Regions from separate parts of the Pseudogracilibacillus sp. SO30301A genome, predicted to be linked through region 1. Evidence: riboswitches for the same ligand, from Rfam matches in the RefSeq annotation. Region 1 holds a riboswitch; each other region holds the start of a gene.
What was found. Region 1 has a riboswitch for S-adenosylmethionine ahead of SPD89_RS06225 (YezD family protein). Riboswitches for the same ligand answer to the same signal wherever they lie in the genome.

Region 1 (3,185 bases):
GAATATAAAATCGTCCCCATAGCACCATCAGCGATTAATATTCGTTTCTTTAAATCAGCTAATAAACTCAAAACTTTGCCACCCCCAATTGAGTAATTGCTTCGAAAGCTTGCTCAAGGTCAGCGATAATATCATCTTCATGTTCAATCCCAACAGAAGCACGTAGTAGACAATTTGATAATCCGTATGATTCACGCACCTCTTTTGGAATATCCATATGTGTCTGTGTAATTGGGTACGTTAAAAAGCTTTCTACTCCTCCTAAACTTTCAGCAAACGTAAAAAGTTTTAATGCTTTTAGAAACGGCGAAACAAGTGCTTCATCAATTATTTCAAAACTTAACATTCCGCTTCTCCCCGGGTAATACACATCTGTTACAAGTGGATGAGTTCTCAAATACTCAACTACTCGCTTGGCATTATTTTCATGCTGCCTCATCCGAAGGGCCAGTGTTTTCATCCCCCGAATGAGGCTAAAACAGTCATATGGTGATAACACTGCTCCGATTGAGTTATGCAAAAAAGCAAACTCTTCGTTTACTGTCTTTCCTTTTGAGATGACAACTCCTGCTAACAAATCATTATGCCCTGCTAAATATTTTGTTGCGCTATGAACGACAATATCTGCCCCTTCTTCAAGCGGTCGCTGAATATAAGGAGTGTACAGTGTGTTATCAACGATATGAAGAATCTCATGACGTTTTGTGATCACTGAGATTTTTCTTAAATCAACTGTCTGCATTAACGGGTTAGTTGGTGACTCAATGAAAATCGCTTTCGTATTATCCTGAATAAATGTTTCAAGTTCCTCATAATCTTTCCCGTCCCAATACGTAAAAGAAAAATTGTACTTTTTCTCAAACACTTCAAATAAACGATAATTCCCTCCGTATATATCACGAGATGCAATAAAATGTGATCCTTCTTCAAATAAAGCAAATACGAGTTGAACAGCCGCCATACCGGAAGATGTAGCGAATGCTTTTTCTCCACTTTCTAACTCTGCAACTGCTTTTTCTAACACATCTCTAGTCGGGTTACCAGTGCGGATATAATCATAACCGTCTTGAAGGCCAATCTCTTCATGGCGGAATGCAGTGGAAAAATAAATAGGTGTACTGACTGCGCGAAAATGTTCTTCTTTCCTGTTTCCTATTTGTACAAGAAACGTCTCTTTCCTACACGAATCCGTCATTTTATTAACCCCTTTCTTAGTAAATTTGGCAAAAATAAAAGACATCCAACATCCTCTCTATACTAAAATGGCTAGAGATAGATGTAAGATGCCTTTAGTTGTCTAATCGGCAACCTCAATATTTTTATTAAACTAAGCTTTTACTAAATCGTTTTTTCTCTGTTGCGTCAATTTGTGTAATACGACCATCATGAATCGTAATTACAACAGACCCATACTCAATTTCTTGTAAAACAGCCTGTAAATAGTCCAGTTTCACTTGATCCAGTTTGCTCAAATTCTCATCTCCCCTTTAGCTAATTGATGTAAAGTACAAGTTCTTTTCATTGGAACTTGCAAAGCTTTATCGAGAAGAGTTATATTACTTTTGGTGGTTCAATAAGTAAAAAACCCTCTTCTTATCAAGATAAGAAGAGGTTGAATATATCGTTCATTTCTCTCTCTTCTTATCTTTCAGGCACTTAGCTTGCTGGAATTGGCACAGTACTTAAAAAGTCTGTTGCCGAGGCTTCACTGGGCCAGTCCCTCCACCTCTCTGGATAAGAAAAAATAAATCTGATTAAATTGTAACTACTACTGTACACTGTTTATTATTTGTTGTCAAATGTTTTTTTAGAAAATTATATACTTATCTCAAATTCCTTCATTTTTCGATAAAGTGTACTTCTTCCTATGCCTAACTTTTTTGAAGCTTCCTTAACACTATTCGTCTCCATTAACGCTTGAGTAATCATTTTCTTTTCAACATCTTTTAATGTAAGTTCTGAAGGCATTTTCCGCTTATAATACCCTTTAATATTTCTAGGTAAGTGGCTACTTGTAATTTTTTTAGATTTTCTTCTCGATAGTAAAAAAGCACGCTCCATAATATTTCTGAGTTCTCTAATATTACCTGGCCACGGATATTCGATAAACAGTTGCATTGCTTCTTGATCAATCTGTGTTGGTCCATCTCCATACTGCTCTTGGAACTGTTTCATAAAAGTCCAAGCAAGAGTTTCAATATCTTCAGGTCGTTCCCGTAAAGGTGGAATATCAATATTTAAAACATTCAACCTGTAATAAAGATCAGATCTGAATGAATTATTATACGCAATCTCCTCTTGCAAGTTTCTATTCGTAGCTGCGATAATTCGGATATCGACTGGTCGCTCTATCGTATCTCCAAGCCGGATTATTTTTTTCGTTTCAATCGCACGCAATAAAATAACTTGAAGTTCAATTGGCATATCACCTATCTCATCTAGGAAGAGTGTACCGTTATGGGCACTTTCAAATTTCCCAATTGCTCCGCCCTTTTTCCCCCCTGTAAACGTACCTTCTGAATACCCGAACAACTCACTAGCTATTAAATCTTTCGGGATTGCTCCGGTGTTCACTGCAACAAATGATCCGTTTCTCCTACTGCTCTCTTCATGAATAGCACGGGCCATTACTTCTTTTCCAGTACCTGTTTCGCCAAGAATTAAAACATTTGCGGTTGTTTGTGCGGCAATCGTTGCCGTTTCAAGTTCATGTTGAAAGTTTATATTTTTAGTTTGAATAGTTCCAAATTGAAAGATTGAATCAAAGGTTTTTTGATAGTTAGGTTTTAGTAAAAACAATGTTTTTAATTTTGCTTCATAGGAATTGACTTCAAATTTATTTTCCATATGTTTTAACATTTGAGGAGTGAGTGTTTCGCCGTTTTGAAAGCCAGTCATTTCTTTTGCCTTTAAGCTCATATATTGAATAGTTCTATCCTCGGATAACGCAATGATTGCTTCTTCACTTATCTGTCCCCAAGCATTTAGAACAATTTCATTCAAATGACTCTTTTTGGATTCTTTAATATTTTTATACGGGCGAGGTTTTATATTATTAGCTGAGTCCCAAACAATTTTAAACTGACCATTCGATAGAGCTTTTCCAATTTTAACCGGGCGTGAAAGATGACGTTTTTCTTTATCTATACGCAATTCTCCACACGCAGTATCTATTTTTCTACCAC
Region 2 (3,185 bases), on a different contig from region 1:
TTTAATCCTTGATTGGAGTAAGTATCAAGCTCATTTTCAGATAACGGTTGTTCCGTTACAATTACATCAATTACTTCATCTTTATTAGTTTCATCTAGGTTGATAATTTTATACCCTTGTTTTGACAAATTAAACGCTTTTTGTAGATCAATTTCAGTTTTTACAGCAATTGTTTTTTGTCTTAATCCTTCACTGCGATCAAAAGGTGATGAGAATAGCCATTTAATTGCTTCTTCTACTGTAGTGTCAATAGTAGAAATTCCTGTTGCTTTAGCAATAGCATTATCTAATGTTTGGATTATATCTTCAATGTCTTCAATTCCGATAGATAGACGAACTAATTCTTCTGGTGTGCCACTTTTCTTTAAGTCTTCTTGACTGAGTTGTTGGTGAGTTGTAGATGCTGGGTGAATAATTAATGATTTTGCATCTCCAACATTCGCTACATGTGACCATAACTCAATATTATCAATTAATTTTCTGCCAGCTTCAAGTCCACCTTTAATACCAAATGTAATAATCGATCCATATCCCGAAGAGAAATATTTATTTGCTAACTCATGGGATGGGTGATCTTCAATTCCCGGAAAATTTACCCATTCAACTGCTGGGTGGCTTTGTAAATACTTTGCTACTTTTATTGCATTTTCACTATGACGTTCGAGACGTACATGTAATGTTTCGAGACCTTGTAATAATAAAAATGCATTATGAGGACTGATCGATGCCCCTGTATCACGTAATAGTTGAACACGTAGTCGAAGAGCAAAGGCAACAGGACCTAAATCTGCAAATCGGAGTCCATCATAGCTTTCATCGGCTTCCGTAAATCCTGGAAACTTTTCATTATCCCAGTTAAAGCGTCCGCCATCAACGACAACTCCTCCAATCGACGTTCCATGTCCCCCAATCCATTTTGTTGCGGAATGGACGACGACATCCGCCCCCCATTGAATTGGTTTAGCAAATTTTGGTGCAAAAGTATTATCAATTATTAACGGAATACCATGATCATGAGCAATGTCAGCAACCGTTTCGATATCAAAAACATTTAAACTTGGGTTCGTAATTGTTTCGCCAAAAATTGCTTTTGTTTTGTCCGTTATTGCAGCTTTTATTGCTTCAGGATTTGTACCGTCGACAATCTTTACATTAATTCCAAAACGAGGTAGTGTATGGACAAATAGGTTGTATGTACCACCATACAAATTACTATCGGCGACAATTTCATCCCCAGCACTAGCAACGTTTAAAATAGCATACGTAATGGCGGCCATTCCTGAAGCTGTGGCAACCGCAGCAGTACCATCTTCAAGTAATGCAACTCGCTGTTCAAACGCATCTGTTGTCGGATTCATAATTCGAGTATAAATATTTCCCGTTTCCGCAAGACCAAATAAATTTTTAGCATGCTCTGTATCGCGAAAAACATAAGATGTTGTTTGATGAATTGGTACCGCACGTGAACCTGTAACTGGATCAGGTTCTTGCCCCCCATGTAATAAAATGGTATCGTCCTTTTGAAATGTAAATTCTGACATAACTAAATTCCTCCTTAAATTTTTAGGGATGATATCCCCCGTTTTTATTTTGAAGCAATGTACGTCTTGCATGTAGAGAAGGAAAATTAGAAAACCCTCTTCTAGAAAGAATAGAAGAGGGTGTTGTATTAATAGTCGTTTCCTCCTCTTATCTTCCAGACAATCGTCTGTAGGATTTGGCACCTTTAAAAGCTAACAATAAGCTTTTATGGTTGCTGGACTTCATCGGGCCTATTCCCTCCGTCGCTCTTGATAAGAGATACTCATTATGAAATTACTATTTATTATACATGCTTCGTACTTAATGTCAACTAAAAATATTGCTAATTGTGAATATAATGAACAAAACTTATATAAAAAACTAATTGTTCATTATTTTGAAAACGATTACATTTTGGGCGATTTAGATTATGGTTAAATCATCGATTTTTAATATTTCTAATCATTTTCAAGGCAACCACTAATACCAATTGGAATAATAAAACTTGCAGATAGAAAATTAATCTTGTAAAAGTAGGTGCCACCAACGATAATTGATGTAATAATTAAAAGTGAGAGTATAAAGGGTTGAAAACGATGCGTGCTAGTAACGGGATGTCCTATAAAAAAGTATTTCTTTTGATAAGTATATTTCTGCTCGTGTTAACAAGTTTTCGTATTGGGTGGATTTTTTACCATAAAACTCCCGATCACCCTCATGCTGAAGAGGGTGTAATTGATTTAAGTCACTGGAATTTTACGGATAAGGAAACAATAACGCTTGATGGAGAATGGGAGTTTTATCCGGGAGAATTTATAAATTTTGGCTTAGAAAAAAATGTTGCAAGTGGTTTTACGACTATACCAGGGCATTGGAAGAATCCGTATAAGGAAATAAACTACGGTACCTATCGATTAAAAGTACTTTTGCCAACAACTGATAACGAAAGTGAACAGAAAAATTATGGGTTAATCTTTAAGGATATTGAGTCAGCGGCTAGCGTATATGTAAACGGGCAATTAGTAACTGAAACGGGTCGACCTTCCGATACTATTCATCAATACAAGAGTAAGCTAGGAATTTCTAAGGGCTATTTCCATACGGCGAACGACGAGATAGAACTAGTTGTACATGTAGCAAACTTTGAAAAGGCGTTTGAAGGCGGTATTTCAAACACTGTTAAATTTGGGCTAGGGAATGCTATAGACAGAGAAATAAGCTTTACAACCATAACGCAATTAATGGTTGTCTTAATATTACTCGTACATAGTGCATATGCTTTTAGCTTATATATGATGGGTAGAAGCGTATATCATAAAGAACTTATTTATTTCGGACTTTTACTCATTTTTGCTGCTTTTTCTATCATCGTTGACGAGGATAAAATACTATTAAATTGGTTTCCTATCAATGCAGAATGGTCGCTTAAACTAATCTATTTGTCATTCGCAGGTACCGTGTTTTTTATTCTCAAATTCATAAAATATGTGTTTAAATTAAGACATGTTTTTTTCAGAGTATTATTTGAAACATATAGCCTCTTAATTCTAGCACTATTCATTATTCCATCTTCATACATCCTATTTGTTGGTTATGGCATTATGCTTACAAACGTAATTTCTTATACGTTTATGTTTATTATAATTCTAGGGATCATTAAAAAA
Region 3 (3,185 bases), on a different contig from region 1:
AAAGAAGAAGATTTTCAAGCCAATTGGTCAATATAATAATTAGGAGGTATTAGAGATGAGTTTACCGACAGATTTACTTTATTCGAAGGAGCATGAATGGGTAAGAAGAGAAGGAAGCGATGTTAGAATTGGAATTACTGATTTTGCTCAAGATGAATTAGGTGATATCGTTTTTGTTGAACTTCCAGAGGTAGGCGATACAATTGAAGTGAATGAGCCGTTTGGAAGTGTTGAGTCTGTAAAAACAGTTTCAGAATTGTATGCGCCAATAAGCGGGACAGTTGTAGAAGTTAATGAGGGTTTGGAAGATAATCCAGAGTATGTTAATGAATCTCCTTATGAACAAGCCTGGATGATCGTTGTTGAACCGTCCGCTGATGAAGAACTAGATGATCTGCTTTCCTCTGAAGAATATAATGCTTATATTTCTAAATAGGAATAATATTACTTGCACCCTACCTTAAGGGTGCATGTAGTTTTTTAGAGACTTCTAGCTTTCAACGATGGCTACCTTGAAATTGGGGGAAAAGCATTGGGTATTTTAAATGATAAGAAAGTTATTATCGTAGAAGGTTTATCCGATAAGATGCATGTTCAAAAAATAATCAAAGAGGAAATCGATATCGTTTGTACACACGGAACATTTGGCGTGGAAAAGTTTGATGAAATGTTAGATGAATTTGATCTAGATAATCGTGATGTATATATTTTTGTTGATGCAGATGAACCTGGAATAAGGTTAAGGAAGCAATTAACTGCTGAATTGCCCAATTCCATTCAAATGTATATTCCGGATGATTATCAACAAGTTGAACTAACTCCTCTGGATATTATTGCTCATGAATTAGTAAAACATAACTTTAAAATAGATCCATTGTATTTGATGTTATAAGGAAATTGGTGATTCTTTTGCAAGAAATAACCGCAGAACAATTAGAACAAAAAAGTGACTATTTATTATACATTCATACCCCTTTTTGTGGAACTTGTCATGTAGCGCGTTCATTTTTAGAAAAAATCGAAAAAACACATCAGCAAGATATTTTTTATGAGATGAACGCATCACTGTACCCGGAATTTATGCAGAAATATAAGGTGGAAAGTGTACCTTGTTTGTTCGTTATGAAAGACGATCAAGTTAAAGAAAAAGTGTATACATTCTTTTCCGTTGCAAATATATATCATTATGTATGGACGTATGTACCCGAGCTCTTTCGACAAAATTAAACGTATTACTTGACATAAAAACAGATATAATGCTATATTGTTTATTGTTATCAATAAAAAGGAATACATCTTAACTCTTATGAAGAGCGATGGAGGGACTGGCCCTATGAATTCGCGGCAACCTTCAATTTTACTTCCAAAATTGAAAGGTGCTAAATCCTGCAAAGCAGATGCTTTGATAGATGAGAGAATGTGAAGATAGATTGTTAAGTCTTTCTGTTCTCTTACAGGAAGACTTTTTTAATTGTATCTGAATGAGTAAACAGGGTGGCATTAGAGTATGTACCTAATGTTATGCGAATTTCATAGTTTCCCAAACCAACGATGTAAAAGGAGGGCAAATCATGATATCGATACAAAATTTAAAGAAAGTTTTTACACTAGATAAAAGCCCGATTACAGCAGTAGATTCCCTATCATTAGAAATAAAGGAAGGAGAAATCTTCGGGGTAATAGGGTACAGTGGTGCGGGGAAAAGTACATTAGTACGGCTACTAAATCGTTTGGAAGAGCCTTCGGATGGATCCATTATTATTGATGGAAAAGAAATGACTAAACTAAAAGGCAAAAAGTTAAGACAAGCCAGGCAAGAAATCGGGATGATTTTTCAACATTTTAATCTTTTATGGTCTCGAACGACGGAGGAAAATATTGCTTTTCCACTAGAAATAGCAGGTGTTCCAAAAACAGAACAGAAAAAGAAAGTTCAAGAGCTGATCGATTTGGTTGGGCTAACTGGAAGAGAAAAAGCCTATCCTTCCCAACTAAGCGGAGGGCAAAAACAGCGTGTAGGGATCGCACGTGCACTTGCAAATGATCCGAAACTGCTTCTTTGCGATGAAGCTACATCGGCACTAGATCCAGAAACTACTAATTCAATTCTAGATTTGCTAGTGGATATTAACCAAAAACTTGGCCTTACGATTATTTTAATAACACATGAAATGCATGTGATTCGCAAAATATGTGATCGGGTTGCTGTTATGGAGAAAGGGAAGATCGTAGAAACTGGTAATGTTCTAGATGTGTTCTCTAACCCAGAACAACCTATTACGAAAAAATTTGTGGAACAAGTGATGGCAAATCCAGACGTAGAAGAAAGTGTTGCGGACATTCTCAATAATGTAAAGAAACATGGAAAAGTATTACGCCTCCATTTTTTAGGAGCATTTGCAAATGAAGCTTTAATTAGTGAAGTATCGAAAAAGTTTTCCGTTGATACGAATATTATCCAAGGAAAAATTACGCAGACACAAAATGGTGTGTTAGGTACCTTAATTGTTCAAATGGTAGGAAACAAAGCTGAAATTGAAAAAGCGATTAACTTTATTAAAGAAGCCTCAGTTGAAGTGGAGCTGATTCGAGATGACACTTAATTTTGCTAATATTGATTGGGATAAACTAATGACGGCGACGTATGAAACGTTTTATATGACATTAATCTCATTAACTGGAACTTTTATTATAGGTGTGTTACTCGGATTACTATTATACTTAACTGCCAAAGATGGACTTTGGGAAAATAAGGTGATTAACTTTATTACAGCAACAATAGTAAATGTGTTTCGTGCAATTCCATTTATTATCTTAATACTTCTACTCTTTCCATTTACGTATTTTTTAATTGGGACGATTAGAGGACCGAATGCAGCCTTACCAGCTTTAATTATTGGTGCCGCTCCATTCTATGGTAGGTTAGTAGAAATTGCTTTAAAGGAAATAGATAAAGGAGTTATTGAGGCGGCGCAATCAATGGGAGCAAGTACACGATCTATTATTTTTAAAGTTCTTCTTCCTGAATCGATGCCTGCTTTAATCTCAGGAATAACTGTTACCGCAATCGCGCTTATTGGTTATACGGCAATGGCAGGTGCAATTGGTGCGGGTGGCCTTGGAAGTTACGCATATTATGCTGGATTCCAGCGTAGAGCCTTTGATATTGTATTTATTTGTTCAGT
Region 4 (3,185 bases), on a different contig from region 1:
TTGTAAAATATATGAAATCTTCCTCTGTATTTCCTTGTTCATTATATTCATTTGCGGAAATACGTACAAAAAGTGGACCATCCCATTCTTTTTTTACTGCCTCGATAATTTCATAAAGGAAATGGTAGCGATTATCTCTGCTACCGCCATATTTATCTGTACGCTTATTGGTTAACGGTGATAAAAACTGATTGATTAAATAGCCATGTGCCCCGTGAATCTCAATAATATCAAAGCCGGCTTCTTTTGCACGTCTAGCTCCGTTTTTAAAAGCTTCAATCGTCGTTCTGATATCTTCCACGCTCATCTCGACCGGTTTTATTGACGTCTCATTAAATGGTAGGGGTGATGGGGCATAAATAAGTGAATTTAATTCCGCCTTTCTTCCAGCATGCGCTAGTTGAATCGCCGATTTCGCCCCATAATTATGGATTTCTTTATTTAACTGTTTTAAACCAGCAACATGCTTATCATCCCATATCCCAAGATCCTGATCCGAGATTCGTCCTTCAGGTTGAACCGCCGTTGCTTCCACCACGATTAGTCCCACTTGGCCAACGGCACGAGAAATATAATGTGATAAATGAAAAGGTGTAATCATCCCATCCTTCCCAATCGATGAATACATACACATCGGAGACATCACAATACGATTTTTTAATGTTACGCCTTTAAAATCTATTGGTGAAAAAAGCTTTGCCATTTATACCCTCCTCCATCCATGTTGCCTTTTTAGCTTGATTCATTCTTTATCTAAAGTTACCTTACATATAGTTTTAGAATGCTAGTAAAGGTAAATTCTCTTTCAATCGAAGCTGATTCATCTCACGATTGAAATCACGACTAAATATATTATTTATTAAACAACGTTTAACAGCCTTCTATATCGCAACCCATTCCCTGCACCGATTATTTTTATCGGCATGATGATAACCTCCTAATTTTAACGGAATACTGTATCTGCATATAGTTTTATTGTAACTATTCCTTTTGGTTTTGTAAAAATAGATGTTTATGAACTATTAAGTGAACCTCTACCTAAATCAAAGATTTTGGTGGAGCTTCCCTTGACTTAAATACAGCTACTTCACGCAATTTTAGTATCATTGATACTAAGCGCCTGCTGGTAGACCCGTATGAATTATAAATAGAATAATCATTTTGCAAATGCTAGAAACGAGGGCTTGGCGAAAGCAACAAGTGAATGGACATTATGGTTCGATGCGGACGAATGTCTACACATACAGCATCCTGAAGCCAATAAAAAACGTTAAAAAATAGGAAAGCAAATGTACTTTTCCTCCAATAACAAATTCTATTGGAAATCGTTTAAACTCAAAAGACCAAGCATCCTATATTCATTATCAGTGTCGTTTTTTTCGTAACCATCAATTATTCAATTTTTTATGACACTTTGGATCATTGGTTCAATATATATATACAATTTCCTACAGCCTTTTCGGACACTTCTTCTGAATCGTTTAAAAGCTACCTCAAGACACTGTTTGATAACGGTCGAGCTTTAGATTTTTCACTAGACCAAAACAGGCTTCATCAAATATGTTGACTTTTCCAAGTGGTAAGCTTATAATTCAATTTAATTAAATAATTAAATCTTATTAAGAGAGGCGGAGGGACTGACCCTGTGAAACCTCAGCAACCAGCAATTTATTGTATGGTGCTAATTTCAGAAGAATACATTGTATTCTGAAGATGAGATGAAATGTTCGTGTTGTTATTTGTAGACATGCCCTTCTCTCATCGCTTAATGAGAGGAGGGCTTTTCTTATGAGAAAATAAAAAACGGTATATTTTTCACCTTAAAATCAACTAAATATATATGATTACTTAAAAATATATTGGAGGATGTACAAATGACAGCAGAGATAATTAACTCGGAAAATAAAAATATAAGAGAAATTAAAGCAAGTTGTAAAAGAACAGGTGCAATGAAGAATAGTAATACAATTCGAAAGTTTTCCTTTCCTATTGACGAACCAGTTAAATTAGGAGGAAGCGATGAAGCGCCCACTCCAATGGAATATATTTTAGGTTCTTTTAATGGTTGTGTCTTAATCGTTGTCGAGACAATTGCTAATGAAATAGGTTTTAATTTTAAAAGTTTACATTCGGAATCGGTTGGAACGATCGATCGGCGCGGAATGCGAGGTATTGACAATATTAGTCCTCATTTTCAAAGTGTCACAAACACGATTTGGTTTAATACAATTGAAAGTGTACATCGAATTCAAGAATTAAAAGAACTCGTTAAAAAAAGATGTCCCGCCTACAATTTATTCCATGATGCACAGATTAACATTACATTAAACTGGATTTATCAAGAAACGGAGGGAGAGTAGTAATGACTTCATATGGTTGGTGGTTAATTCTTTTTGCGGTTGTTTATACGTTTGGATTGATAGCATCCGGACAGTCCTCCAGAAAAAGAGCAAATAAAACTGGCTATTTTGTTGGAGGCCGTACATTTAATAAATGGATTGTAGCTTTTTGCATTACCGGTTTATTCTCCGGATCTACTTTTATTTCCATTCTTGAACTATCCTACTTAACGGGAGTCTCAGCCATCTGGTATGGAGTAGCAGAAACATTACAAGTATTGATCATTGCTTTTATCATCATTGGCCCCCTTCGTGAAAAATTAGTTGTCACTGTTTCAGGTTTGATTGGAGAACGTTATGGGCGAGCAGCACTTGGGATTGGTGGCGCAATTACGGCTTTTGCTTTTCCAATGTGGTCTGTTGCTACAGCGATCGCTTTTGCCTCTGCTGTCCATGTGTTTACTGGAATTTCGTTAACATTATCAGTCGCCTTTACTGCTTTTTTATTGTATCTTTATTTGAAAGCTGGAGGCATGTGGTCAATCGCCTTAACGCAAACAATGAACTTTTTCGTTTTTATGATTATGTTCATCATTGGCATACTAGCATTTTTTATCAACCCTGGTATTGATGGTCTGCGCTCATTCGCAGCCTCAAACCCGGAAATGTTTCAACTAGATGGTGCTGGGATTCAAGTAATTGTCGCATGGTTTGGGACATTTTTAGTCAATGTAATCTTAGCTCAAGCAGCGTTTCAAATGGCCTTATCTTGCCGAACACCTGAAGAGGGACAAAAAGGTTTAAAGTTGGCTGCCGTCTTTGGTATTCCCTTTATCTTTCTTGGTA

Region 2: linked by a shared signal. The riboswitch ahead of SPD89_RS02695 (O-acetylhomoserine aminocarboxypropyltransferase/cysteine synthase family protein) and the one ahead of SPD89_RS06225 (YezD family protein) in region 1 are both predicted to bind S-adenosylmethionine.
Region 3: linked by a shared signal. The riboswitch ahead of SPD89_RS04455 (methionine ABC transporter ATP-binding protein) and the one ahead of SPD89_RS06225 (YezD family protein) in region 1 are both predicted to bind S-adenosylmethionine.
Region 4: linked by a shared signal. The riboswitch ahead of SPD89_RS18035 (OsmC family protein) and the one ahead of SPD89_RS06225 (YezD family protein) in region 1 are both predicted to bind S-adenosylmethionine.

The regions. Positions count from the first base shown of each region.
Region 1 is NZ_JAXHDD010000008.1:30,503-33,687, reverse strand. It holds gene SPD89_RS06235 (bifunctional homocysteine S-methyltransferase/methylenetetrahydrofolate reductase) at 1-71, opposite strand, end outside; gene SPD89_RS06230 (PLP-dependent transferase) at 68-1,195, opposite strand; gene SPD89_RS06225 (YezD family protein) at 1,323-1,463, opposite strand; SAM riboswitch class I at 1,639-1,741, opposite strand; gene SPD89_RS06220 (transporter substrate-binding protein) at 1,816-3,185, opposite strand, start outside.
Region 2 is NZ_JAXHDD010000002.1:203,821-207,005, forward strand. It holds gene SPD89_RS02695 (O-acetylhomoserine aminocarboxypropyltransferase/cysteine synthase family protein) at 1-1,541, opposite strand, end outside; SAM riboswitch class I at 1,687-1,800, opposite strand; gene SPD89_RS02700 (hybrid sensor histidine kinase/response regulator) at 2,118-3,185, shown strand, end outside.
Region 3 is NZ_JAXHDD010000005.1:63,022-66,206, forward strand. It holds gene SPD89_RS04435 (arsenate reductase family protein) at 1-36, shown strand, start outside; gene gcvH (glycine cleavage system protein GcvH) at 56-436, shown strand; gene SPD89_RS04445 (toprim domain-containing protein) at 533-892, shown strand; gene SPD89_RS04450 (thioredoxin family protein) at 910-1,227, shown strand; SAM riboswitch class I at 1,302-1,416, shown strand; gene SPD89_RS04455 (methionine ABC transporter ATP-binding protein) at 1,572-2,603, shown strand; gene SPD89_RS04460 (methionine ABC transporter permease) at 2,593-3,185, shown strand, end outside.
Region 4 is NZ_JAXHDD010000052.1:15,530-18,714, forward strand. It holds gene namA (NADPH dehydrogenase NamA) at 1-703, opposite strand, end outside; partial or broken gene SPD89_RS23215 (glycosyltransferase) at 1,164-1,274, shown strand; SAM riboswitch class I at 1,614-1,720, shown strand; gene SPD89_RS18035 (OsmC family protein) at 1,875-2,360, shown strand; gene SPD89_RS18040 (sodium:solute symporter family protein) at 2,363-3,185, shown strand, end outside.